DNA from 3 places in the Sphingobacterium kyonggiense genome. Region 3 is predicted to be linked to each of the others. Evidence: riboswitches for the same ligand, from Rfam matches in the RefSeq annotation. Region 3 holds a riboswitch; each other region holds the start of a gene.
What was found. A riboswitch is a leader RNA that binds a small molecule or an ion and turns the genes downstream of it on or off. The one in region 3 is predicted to bind S-adenosylmethionine.
Positions count from the first base shown of each region.

Region 1: it holds a riboswitch for S-adenosylmethionine, as region 3 does, so the genes downstream of both, metE (5-methyltetrahydropteroyltriglutamate--homocysteine S-methyltransferase) here and ABD676_RS06825 (O-acetylhomoserine aminocarboxypropyltransferase/cysteine synthase family protein) in region 3, are expected to answer to the same signal.
Region 2: it holds a riboswitch for S-adenosylmethionine, as region 3 does, so the genes downstream of both, ABD676_RS09010 (5-oxoprolinase) here and ABD676_RS06825 (O-acetylhomoserine aminocarboxypropyltransferase/cysteine synthase family protein) in region 3, are expected to answer to the same signal.

Region 1 is NZ_BAAAZI010000004.1:331,498-335,858, reverse strand. It holds gene metE (5-methyltetrahydropteroyltriglutamate--homocysteine S-methyltransferase) at 1-1,957, opposite strand, end outside; SAM riboswitch class I at 2,030-2,129, opposite strand; gene ABD676_RS02555 (TonB-dependent receptor domain-containing protein) at 2,303-4,361, opposite strand, start outside.
Region 2 is NZ_BAAAZI010000007.1:28,947-33,307, reverse strand. It holds gene ABD676_RS09025 (helix-turn-helix domain-containing protein) at 1-810, shown strand, start outside; gene ABD676_RS09020 (hypothetical protein) at 980-1,660, shown strand; gene ABD676_RS09015 (hypothetical protein) at 1,769-2,233, shown strand; SAM-I-IV-variant riboswitch at 2,454-2,548, shown strand; gene ABD676_RS09010 (5-oxoprolinase) at 2,610-2,870, shown strand; gene ABD676_RS09005 (DUF2891 domain-containing protein) at 2,980-4,080, opposite strand; gene ABD676_RS09000 (DUF937 domain-containing protein) at 4,147-4,361, shown strand, end outside.
Region 3 is NZ_BAAAZI010000006.1:443,913-448,273, reverse strand. It holds gene ligA (NAD-dependent DNA ligase LigA) at 1-652, shown strand, start outside; gene dapA (4-hydroxy-tetrahydrodipicolinate synthase) at 679-1,557, shown strand; gene ABD676_RS06830 (hypothetical protein) at 1,722-2,153, shown strand; SAM riboswitch class I at 2,334-2,446, shown strand; gene ABD676_RS06825 (O-acetylhomoserine aminocarboxypropyltransferase/cysteine synthase family protein) at 2,703-4,010, shown strand; gene ABD676_RS06820 (homoserine O-acetyltransferase family protein) at 4,056-4,361, shown strand, end outside.

The sequences.
Region 1 (4,361 bases), on a different contig from region 3:
GTGTATCATCATCAACATTTGAAGAAGAAACACGGAAAGCACGTACTGCCCAATCCAAGTAATCTTGTTGATCAGCTTTACGTAGAGGAAGACCTTCACGGATAGCAGGCTCATCAATTTGGATGATTTTGATACCAGCTTTTTCTAAAGCTTGAACTTCGTCTAAGATAGCCAATGCAATTTGGTAAGTCGTGGTAGAACGAGGTTGGTCGTTACGTACGAAAGACCATTGTAAGATCGTTACTGGACCAGTTAACATACCTTTTACAGGGCGGTTAGTTAATGATTGTGCATATGCAGACCAACGAACAGTCATGTCTTCTGGACGGAATACATCACCATAAATAATTGGAGGTTTCACACAACGAGAACCGTACGATTGTACCCATCCGTTTTGAGTGAATGCATATCCCGCTAATTGCTCTCCGAAATACTCCACCATGTCATTACGCTCGAATTCACCATGTACTAATACATCGATATCCAATTGCTCTTGTAGACGGATAGTTCTTTCTGTTTCTTCAGCGATTTCTTTATCGTATTGCTCTTGAGAGATAGATCCTTTTTTCAAGTCTGCTCTCCATTTACGAACGTCTTTTGTTTGTGGGAATGAACCGATTGTAGTTGTTGCGAATGCTGGAAGGTTGAACTTCGCTTGTTGCGCAACTTTACGGTCATTGAATTTAGAAGTACGAGTAGCATCATCATCAGTGATATTGCTAACACGAGTTTTAACTTCTGGTCTGTGGATTAATGGAGAAGTACGACGGCTTTCGTTTGCAGCTTTATTTGCTTCAAAACGTTTTTGCGTATCTGCATCTACATCACCTTCAGCTAATACAGCTAAGTCTTTTACTTCAGCTAATTTTTGTTTAGCAAATGCTAACCAGTTTTTCACTTCCGCAGGAAGAGATTCTTCGTTTTGTTCATTGTCTAAATCAAAAGGAACATGAAGTAAAGAAGAAGAAGGAGCAACCCATACGCGGTCTTTTCCTAATTTATCTACAGCTTGTTTGATTTTTTCTAAAGATTTCTCGTAGTCATTTTTCCAAATGTTACGGCCTTCAACCACACCTAAAGAAAGGGTTAGGTTTGCAGGTACTTTAGCTAATATAGAGTCGAGTTGGTTTTCACCACGAACAAGGTCTAGGTGAAGCGCGTGTACTGGAAGTGCTAATGCCGTATCCTCATTATCGCGTAATGCCTCGAAGTAAGTAGCAACGATTAATTTGATGCCTTTAGCTGCTGCAGCAAGTTTTTCAAAAACTTTACCATAAAGCGCACGGGTTGCATCATCGATATCTAAAGCTAAGAATGGCTCATCGATCTGAACATATTGCGCGCCAGCATCAGCCAATTTTGCTAAGATTTCTTCGTAAACCGGAAGTAATTTATCGATTAAGTCGATACGGTTAAAGCCAAATTCTTTTTCTTTACCTAATAATAAGTAAGAAATAGGACCTAAGATTACCGGTTTTGTTTCAATTCCTTGTTGTTTAGCTTCATTGTATTCGCTAAGGAATTTCTCTGAAGTCAATTTGAAAGACTGATCTTTCACGAATTCAGGAACGATATAGTGGTAGTTGGTGTCGAACCATTTGGTCATCTCCATCGCCGTTACATCTACTCCTCCTTCTTGGAAACCACGCGCCATAGCAAAGTATAAATCTAGGTTATACTGACGGTCGATTTTGTTTAACAAAGAGTTGTAACGTGCTGGGATAGCACCTACAGTAAGAGAAAGGTCTAAGACTTGATCATAAAAGGAGAAGTCGTTAGAAGGGATCAGGTCAATTCCTGCGTCCTTTTGAGTCTTCCAGTTGCCTTCACGGATTTTCAGTCCTGCTTGCAATAATTCTTCCGCGCTGATCTTTTTCGCCCAGTAAGCTTCGTTAGCTTTCTTCAATTCGCGGAATGCGCCCACACGTGGGTAACCTAAATTGTTCGTTAATAACATAAAGTATTCTACTTAATTAATTTTTCACTAAAGTTGTTTGCTAAGAGAAGGCTACTAAGGGCTAGTATGGCCAGCTTATCTTTCCCTTTCGGGGGTAGAATGTAGCACCTTGTCAAGTGACAGGTTGCTAAGGCTTCATTGGGTCTAGTCCCTCTGCCTTTCTCTATAAGCGGTGGCTAAGTTATGTATTAGATTTTATAATAGCAAGAAAATATTTTTTTATTGGGTTGCTACACATTCTTATTCAAGGAGCTTTTAAGTGAACTGTATACCCTCATCCTCAAAAAAATTACCCTCAGCTCATATAAATAAGCTGAGGGTAATGGTTTCTGATTAGCTATGGAATTATTTTATATGGTAACGGATACCGGTATAAAACATACGTCCTGCGATTGGACCCCAAAGCATATTCGTATCGAAGTTAGAACCAAATGGATCATCGTAAGCCAAGATTGGGTCCTTCTGGTAAAAATTTGTTAAGTTTTCTCCACCGATATAGATGTCAAAGTTTTTGTTCTTACCGAATGTACGACTAACCTGTGCATTCATAGTCACATAGGCATCGGATTGATTTGCCAATTGGTAAGGCGCTGGATTTGTACTGGTATTTGGCAAACGCTTCTTGCCAACCATGTTTAGCGTATAATCAAAACTCCATCCTGAATGAAGGTTATAGGCTAAGTTTAAGAATCCACGGTGTTTTGCCGTAAGTGGTTTTTGTAATTTGCCGGATTCATAGTCAGTCTGTACATCCAACATACGATAAGCCATGCGAACCTCAAAGTGATTTGCAGGCATAAAACGGAAATCAGCTTGTAAACTGTTGGAATAAGATTTTCCATCCAAGTTATAGAATGCAACTTGATCAGGATTTTCGAAATCCACTACTACCTGATTTTGGAAAGTATTGTGGAATAATTCAATGGCAATACCTGATTCACGACCAAATAATTGGAAGCTTTGATCAAACATTAGTCCAGTGTTCCAAGAAACTTCTGGTTTTAAACCATAAGCATTGGATCCATTAGCTAATTGATCTAAGTTGCGGATCTCGCGACTGGAAGCAAAAATACCTAGGTTCTCAGCAAAGATATTCGCTGTACGTTGTCCACGTCCTGAGCTGATACGGAAGGTCGTACCTAAGATAGGTTCGTAACGTAATACCGCACGAGGGGTAGTAAACCAACCATATAGATTGTTATAGTCCTGACGAATTCCTAGAACAGCATCAAACTTTTCAGTCGGGCTGTACGTATATTCTAAGAACGCACCAGCGACAGACTCTTTACGTCCAAATTGATAAGCAAAATTGTTGCTGCTGTTAACACGACTTAAATCTTCATCGAATTTGTCGTATTGAAATGAAGCACCAACTTTGTATTTATGGGCCACACTGGAAAAAATATCCTGGAAAAGAAGGTTAGCATACATAGACTGTTGCTCATTATCGTAGCCAGTTAATCCAAAATAACTGTCTTGCTTATAACGACTAGCTGATAATTGTAAACCAATACTACGGTGTTTATTGGTTGGGAATACATAACCCAGTTTACCAAATCCTTCAATGCGTTCATTTTTGAATCCTAGACCGTAGTGATTTGTCGTGAATTTATCGGTTTTCTCATTGAAATCAATCTGTCCGCCTACGCGGTCATCATTTAGGTATTTTACACCGAATTGTGCTATAATGCCTTTTCCGTTTTCATAATGCCATCTGTTTACTCCGGAGAACAAGTTGCCGACAGGCATATCCCTGAAACCATTGTCACTAAAGTTCATTTTCTTATTATACATGAAGTTATCATGCAGTAATAAACCAACAGACCATTTTTCATTGATGTGTGTAGCTAAGTTTAAATTGACATCTGTACGACCCATGTTATTGGCATAAGCATTAAAATAAAGCTTATCGGTATTATGCGGTTTTTTAAGTTCCACATTGATCTGTCCAGCCATGTTTTCAAATCCATTGGCTACAGAACCAATACCCTTACTGATATTGATGGACTCAATCCAAGTTCCGGCAATGGTGTTTAATCCTAGGGGAGAAGCAAAGCCACGAGGACCGGGTAGATTCTCCACAGTTAATTGAGTATAAATCCCACTTAGACCAAGCATTTGGATTTGTTTTGCTCCAGTAACAGCATCTGAGCTTACTACATCTACAGAAGCATTGGTACTGAAACTTTCACTCAAATCACAACAAGCTGCTTTGAACAATTCTTTGGCTGTGATGGTTTCTACGCGTACAGGGCTTAGTTTATTGATGTAATTGGTCTTTTGTCTTCTAGAAATAACAACCTCTTGCAAAACATTATTTTTTGCTTGTATAACCACAATGTCGTGAAGATTCTTCACTTCCACCGTGTCAGATGTCATACTCGCATGGGCAACCACTAAATAA
Region 2 (4,361 bases), on a different contig from region 3:
CCTATTCCCATCGCTGATTATATTGATTATGAAGTTGAAGCAATGCGTTATGCTTATTTGGCAAGTAAGGAATTGGGACTTTCTGACAAGGCCATGCAATATTCGCAGAAGTTTTTAGAACAAGATGAAGCACTTAAGGATACCAAGAGATCGAACTTTATCAACAGTATTTTGAATAATATGGAGGTTAGCCAACTGGAAAATGACCTCATTGCAAAAACCAAATCCAATTATGTTCTGCGCTATAGTCTTATAGGACTAGCTATTCTCATCGTGATTTTAGTGTTGTTCACAGTTTATCAAATACGAGAGAATAAACACAATAAAGAGAAGATTCGTGAATTTATGCACAATCTGGAAGAGTCTGATAAGGCTGAGAAAGCCAAACAAGAAGAGCGTAGAATAAGCAAGGCTAATGCTGAGATTAATTCTGATACGCCTGCTCAACCGGATGATAAGACCGTTAAGATTTTGGATAAATTGGAAGAGTTTGAATCTAGCGACTTGTATACCGACAGTAAAATGAGTTTATCCTACCTAGCAAGTTACTTGGGTACCAACACAATAACCTTATCTAAAATCATAAACACCTATAAGGAAATGAATTTCAATGATTATATCAACGGATTGCGCATTCGTTTTATCATTGAGAAAATAAAGAATGAGCCTAAATTTGAACAATATAAAATAAGCTATTTAGCGGAAGTAAGTGGTTTTTCGTCCCATAGTATATTTAGTAAGGCCTTTAAGAAAAGTACAGGTGTTACGCCCTCTCAATTCTTGGATTTTCTTAAAGAAGACACGCGATAAGGGTCGTAATAAACCTTTTCATGTTGCTCAATTTATATAATAGGACAAGGGAAAAATTAGGTTGAGCCAATGTCAGCCACTATTTTTGATAAGTATGATTGGTAAGTCCCTATCGATAATTAGGGTTGTTATTTGCCATCAACTTATTTGAAATATAACGAAACTGCTTATGTTTTTTTACACCAAACGAATAGAGGAAAAGGTATTTTCAGTAGGTCAATTGGAAAATCCAATAAACACTGAGGCTGATATGGTTTTAGGCTTTTACCGAAACTATGCTTGGACCGCCTTCTTCAGAATATATAATAAAAACGCTGCTCCCTTATATTGGGATCTATCAACCAATAAAACCATCCCAAAGCGAAAATGGACAGGAGAAATGCATGCCTTGGTCAAACAAAAGGAGCATGAAGTTCCTGCAGCTCCCTATCGATTTAAACTGACCATTGTCGGTTATATCATGACGCTCTTTTTTATCGGTTTCTTCGCCTATTTAACGTATGATTCCTTACGTCCAAAACCCTCTTATGCCGATCAGGTGACTCCAATTCAAGAAACACCAAAGGCAGGAGATATGTACTTCGGAAGATTTGAAACGATGAAACCCGGTGAGCGAGTTGCCTCCAAAGTAGGTTTTGGTTGGTTTAAGGTGATTGAAAATAACCAAGGGCAACTAAAAGTCGCAATGAATAAAAACATGAGCACTCATCATAAACCAAGTCAGGAATTGAATTCTACGGATTATGAAGAACAAACCATAGATGCCAATATTACTTCCCAAGAATCATTTCAATTAAATTTGATATCTTCTGACAAATTAACGGAAATGTATTTCACAGAGAAAAAATAACTGACTTAACTAATGGCGCAAAAAAGAAAGAAAGCTATTCGAATCTTGATCTTGGTGATAACAGTTAGTTTGCTGCTTTTTGGATTCTTACTGTATAGCACAATTAAAATGAAAACGCGGAATATCAGTGAGATGCAACCCTTTGCTGCCTATGTAGGGGATAAATTAAATCTTCAAAGAACAGTATGGCTTTTTCAAGAGAAGGAACCAGTAGATTCTAAATATCCCGTGGTTCTTCTAGATAGCCTAAATCCTTCGTTTCAGTGGTATCATGATCGAATAAAATTGCAAAATCCAGAAGTTAAACTGATTAAGAAAATACCGGAAGGTACGAGTCTGCAGTTTGATAAGGTGATTATGTATACCAATGGCGTTTCAGGTACCTCAACTCCCAGGATGTTCGGGGAGCTTCATGATACGGGTCAAACCTATAAAGTGGAATATAGCTGGGGTGATCAATCTTTTGCGCGAATGTTAGATAAAAAAGAAAAGACTTGGTCTTTTGGTTTGGCGCCTTGGCAATCAACAAAAGATACTACATTTTATAAATTACCCATTGCCGAGTTTTGGTAAATAGCAATTTCTATTGTTTTATTTTTTTAAGTTCTGTAATCATTTTTTTTAACAGATACACAGTAGAAGCTAGGTTTAATTGCTTGATTTTTAGGTATAATAACTGCATGTTGGTAAACCATTTTACTTTATAAAATCTACTTTTAATGTCCCCATTTCAAGTATAAATCAAAAAAAGATTGTTTTTCTATTGTCAATTCAAAAATAATCTACTAAGTTTGTAGAGTATTCAGAATTGCGCAAGCAATACCAACCGAGTGTCGGCACCGCGGTGGTAAATTAATACGGGTTTCCTGCCAAAATAAACGAATATAATAGGAACAACACCCTTCTTTTCTGGATGCAATGATGGTTTAATGAAATAAACAAGAATTGTATGTCACACACAAAAGATTTTCAACAACATTTAGTAGAGCAATTTCATCATTATTCTACGCAAGAATTGGTCATTTTAAACAATGAGCTTGTGCGTTCCAACTGGGGCAGTAGTAAGACTGCTTTCCGGAATGCCTTGTTATCGACTCTCTCCAATCGAGGCATTGATCTCTCGGCTATTATTCATAGCCTAGATGGTTTTACTCAGATTCAACGTATTGCTGTTCGCCTCGAAGCAAATAAACTTGTACCGTTGGATTAAAATGTTCTATCTGCGGCAGGAAGATAAACTCTAACTGCCGCTATTTTTAGGAATACCGTCTTTGAAAAACTTTAATGAGTTTTTTCCAATTAATAATAATATGGAGTATTTAAGGTTTTTCGGATAATGCATATAAGGCAAAAGTTCCTAACCAATGGGTGCCCATGTAATCATCTTGGGAACTAATATTATTGATAGAAAATGCTAGATGTTCATTCGCCAAATCTTTTAAATGATTTAAGGAAGGAACGGCTTTTGCAATTCCAAATAAACAAGCTGCACGACTGTAGTTTAATCCATCCAGATGTACCAATTTGCCATCGGTACGGTCTTTAACGATTGCTGGTTCCAAATGAAATCCAGACTCATAAAGACTCGGTAAAAATGCTTTCAACCAAGCATCATAGCGTCCTGGTTCCAACACTTTACTCATTAGAAAGGCCTCTTCTAAACATGGTGATAGGAAGTCATAGCCTGAAGGTTCATAGGCTAAGTTGCATAGGTTATCCTTTGCAAATAACCTTTTAGAATTATCCTCTATGCTTTTGATGAATGCTTGATCTTTCATTGTTTTAGCATAATCCAAAGAAAGTGATAATCCAAAGGCAGAGTTATCATGTTGCCCTGCGCGAATAGGGTAGACGAGTTTAGGCAGGTATTCTTGGTATCTTTTTACCAATAGATCCACTAATGGTTTTAAAGCCGATTCCCAACGTTTAGCATCAGCATCCTCCCAAGTGTGTAACTCCTCCTGCAATTTAAATAACCAAGCCCAACCATAGGTTCTTTCGAAACTCAAATTATTGGGATCCTCAAAAAAAGCTTTTTCAATTTCAACGTTTTCTGAAGTGATATGTTGGTTCAAAAGAGCACGGATTTTACCATCCGTATCCAGTTCTGGGAATTGTTTCATCAATTTGATGATGGACCAATAGCCATGAACGGAGGAGTGCCAATCAAAGCATCCGTAAAATACAGGTCGTAAGGTTTTTGGTGATTTTAAATCGGCATCGGAGCCTAATACTTGTCCCAGTTTATTCGGGTATTCAACCTCTAAACAATGGGTTGGAAGGGCGAATATAGATTTGGCAATATCGGCTGTTAATTTGATTTCTTCTATTGGCTTTGGCGCTGTATTTTTATCTGTACTATTACATGCTGTCAACAAAAGTGTACAACATGAAAATAGGCTAAGGGCTATATTCTTCATAATAATGTATTTGGCTCTATATTTGATTCGTAAATTTAATATTTAATAATTAAAATAAACCAAAACATGAATTTTACAGATCTAATTTCAGGCAGCATAGGCTCCCAAGCAACAGAAGGGATTTCTGAAAAACTTGGACTAGACAAAAATCAAACGCAGTGGGTTGTTTCTGCCGCAATTCCTTTGATGATGTCTGCATTAAATTACAATGCGCAAAAGAGCCCAGAGCAAGCTAATGGTATTCAACAGGCCTTGGCTAGCAAGCATAATGGTAGCATTTT
Region 3 (4,361 bases):
AACGATAGAAACATTTTTTCGTTTAGGATTGATCCGTAAAATATCCGATTTATATAGCCTAAAAGATCGTTCTGATGAATTGGTGGGCATTGAACGATTTGGACAGAAGTCCATCGACAATATGCTAAAAGGCATTGAACTGTCTAAGGAAAAGCCTTTTGAGAAAGTTCTATTTGGTTTAGGCATTCGTCATATAGGTGAAACGGTGGCAAAAAAATTAGCACAGCATTTTAAAAATATCGACGCCATAAAATCTGCAACAGCTTTAGACATCTTAACAGTTCCAGACATAGGGCAACGAATCGCTGAAAGTATACATGAATATTTAAATCTTCCTGAACATTGGGAGGAAATTGAAAAGCTTAAATCGGCAGGTTTACAGTTTGAAATTGAAGAAAAAGAAGTTGTTTTAGCGGGTACCGGATTAGCAGGCAAGACCTTCTTGATATCTGGGGTATTTGCAGATTATTCGCGTGAGGAGTTAACAGCATTGATAGAATCTCACGGAGGAAAAATGTTGAGTGGAATATCCGCGAAACTAAATTACCTGGTTGCAGGTGATAAGATGGGACCATCTAAACTCGCGAAGGCAGAGAAATTACAAGTACCAATAATTTCGGAATCCGAATTATTGGCGATGATTAACAAATAGAAAATAGCATACAAAAATATATAATGATGAATGAGCTTCAAGGAGCAGGTGTAGCTTTAGTTACGCCATTTAATGCAGATGGTACTGTAGATTACGGAACCTTAGGGCGCTTAATCGACTTTCAGATCGAGAGCGGAATGGATTATTTAGTATCTCTAGGAACAACCGGAGAGACTGCAACCCTGAGTCAAGCTGAGCGAAAGCAGGTTTGGGCATTTACTTCGAAGCATGTTAATAAACGTATCCCATTAGTTGCTGGTATCGGTGGCAACCATACGCAAGAAATCGTAGAGCAGATCAAAAACTTTGACGTTTTGGATTATGTTGCGATCTTGTCGGTTTCTCCATATTACAACAAACCGACACAAGAAGGTATATACCAACACTATAAAGCAATTGCAGAGGCATCGCCCTTACCAATCATATTATACAATGTTCCTGGTAGAACAGGGAGCAACATGAGCCCTGCAACAACTATCCGCTTAGCAAAGGACTTTAAAAACATTGTTGCGACAAAAGAGGCTTCTGGTTCTTTTGCGCAGTTCAGTGAAATCCTACGTGATAAACCAAAAGATTTTCTTTTGATTTCAGGAGATGACCCCATCACCTTGCCAATGATGGCCATGGGTGCTGCAGGGATAATTTCTGTTTTAGGAAATGCCTATCCGAAGAAAGTTTCTGCCCTAGCCCATCTTTGCCGTGAAGGAAATTTTGATGAAGCAAGAAAAATACATTTGGAGACTTTAAAAATAATTGATCTTTGTTTTGTTGAAGGAAACCCAGCAGGCGTAAAATACATCTTAGAAAAGAAAGGCTACGGAACGGATCAAGTTCGATTACCTTTAGTGCCTGTGTCGGAAAAGACCAAACAAGCCATCGAAGATGAAATGAGCATTCTTGCTTAATATATAAGAGGCCCCTATACTGGGGCCTTTTCTTTTTCTATAAATTCACACATTCGTCTACATGAATATCTACAATTCAAAAAATTATACGCTTTATAGTTAGATAATGTAATGGAGTTCTTATTTTTAGGTATTCTTTTTGCAAACGAAATCAAAAAAACACTATGGAAAAGTCAAACCAACTGCCTGAGAAAGGACCTTCAAAAATCAAGAAATTCTTTAGCTGGTTAATTCTAATTGTTCTAATCGTACTTGCAGGGGCATTCTATTGGAAGTATTATTTTGTTTTTGGAGATGGTGTAAAAACCGGGGAGTTGAATTTTGCGGTAAAGAAAGGGAATTTGTTTAAAACCTACGAGGGAAAGTTGATACAAACGGGATTGCGTACGCAGAGTGCCAGTACTGGATTATCGAACAATGAATTTGAATTCTCCATTGAGTCAGATTCCATCTATCAAATCCTAACACGTAACAGTGGTAAAATTTTCGATTTGCATTACAAAGAATATAAGGGTGTTATCCCTTGGCGTGGAAATTCAAGATATATCGTTGATCAAATAGTCGAAATGCGCGAGCCTACGCGTTCGGGTTTTTAGAACTCAAAAGACAAATAACTACTTATAAAAGAGCTTTTTATCGACATCTTTTCAAACAAGAATCGATAGAGAGCTCTTCTTTTTTTGAAAAAAAGATTGCAAATATTGATTGTGGACATTATATTTGCGGCGTACTTCAATCGTAGTACACTAATCAACACCTTCCAAATGAATGGTCTTGATTTATAAAGAAGTGGCGAGAGACTGGCTCTATGACCCACTGGCAACCTTCAAGAAAATTGAAAAGGTGCCAATTCCTGTCCGAAGCAATAATGCTTAGGAGCATATAAATGAAATAGACTATGACAATTACAATTTCAAGATCTAATTTATTGTGTGCTGTCGCAAAGCCGACGGTAAGAAACACAAATTCCCTTATTTGCTTAGCAGTCTGTCAAGCGCGAATGCGTTAGTCGTCCTCATGTATCAGACCTTCCCTAAACATAGGCCTGGGAAAACAGTATACATCAGCAATCAAGACGACCTCCCTCAAAGACAGAAAAGGCTAGCAAAACAATTCATTTTATCACATTAAAAATTACACATATCATGTCAGAAAATAAAAACCTAAAATTCGAAACACTACAAGTTCATGCTGGACAAGAAGTAGACCCTACTACTGGTTCAAGAGCATTACCATTATATCAGACTACTTCTTATGTTTTCGACAATGCGGAACATGGTGCCAACCTTTTTGCCTTAAAGCAATTTGGAAACATCTATACACGTATCATGAACCCGACAACAGATGCATTTGAAAAACGCATTGCAGCTCTAGAAGGTGGTGTTGCAGCATTGGCGGTATCTTCAGGTCAAGCAGCTCAATTCATTGCATTGACAAACATTTTGGAATCTGGAGAGAACTTTGTGGCTGGATCTAATCTTTATGGTGGTACCTATAATCAATTCAAGGTTTCTTTCAAGCGATTGGGTATTGAAGCTCGTTTCGCAGAAGATTCTGATGCCGATAAAATTGAAGCATTAATCGACGATAAAACCAAAGCAATCTATGTTGAAACTATTGGTAACCCAAGTTATAACATTCCTGATTTTGAAAAGATTGCTGCAGTTGCCAAAAAACATGATCTTCCATTGATCGTTGACAATACATTTGGTGCAGGCGGTTACTTATTCAAACCTTTAGAGCACGGAGCGAACATCGTGGTTGAATCTGCTACTAAATGGATCGGTGGTCATGGAACAAGCATTGGTGGAGTAATCGTTGATGGTGGAAATTACAACTGGGGCAATGGTAAGTTCAAGCAATTCTCAGAGCCTTCTGAGGGTTATCATGGACTAGTATTCTCGGATGTATTTGGTGAGAATGGTCCTTTTGGAAATATACAATTTATTATTCGTGCTCGTGTAGAAGGCTTACGTGACTTTGGTCCTGCCATTTCACCATTCAATTCATGGTTATTGGTTCAAGGTTTAGAAACTCTGTCCCTACGCGTTCAACGTCATGTGGATAATGCTTTAGAAATAGCTCAATGGTTAGATGCTCATCCGCAAGTGGAAAAAGTAAGCTATCCAGGATTGAAAAATCACCCATACCACCAGAATGCACAGAAATACCTGAAAAACGGTTATGGTGCAGTATTATCATTCACCGTGAAAGGTGGCGTGGAAAAAGCAAATGAGTTCATTGATTCTTTAGAATTGATCAGCCATTTAGCCAATGTTGGTGATGCAAAGACATTAATTATTCACCCAGCAGCTACGACGCATCAACAATTAAGTGATGCGGATCAAAAGAAAGCAGGAGTTTACCCAGGTCAGTTGCGTTTGTCTGTAGGTATTGAACATATCGATGATATTAAAGCTGATTTGGAACAAGCATTTGAAAAGATTAAATAGGGTTTTCCCTATTTGATCTTTTTAGGTCAGCATAATATAGAACGGATGAGTTTACAAGTTTATGAATATGGTCAGGAATTCCCATTGGAGAGTGGGAAGAAATTACCAAGTCTGCAGATTGCTTACCATAGTTATGGTCGCTTGAATGAAGACAAATCGAATGTCATTTGGGTATGTCATGCCCTAACTGCCAATTCGGATGTTTTCGATTGGTGGCCAGGTCTATTTGGTGAGGATGAATTCTTTAATGATAAAGATTATTTCATTGTATGCGCCAATGTATTGGGTTCACATTACGGAACAACAAATCCATTAACAACGAATCCAGAAACAGGTGAACCTTATTATTTA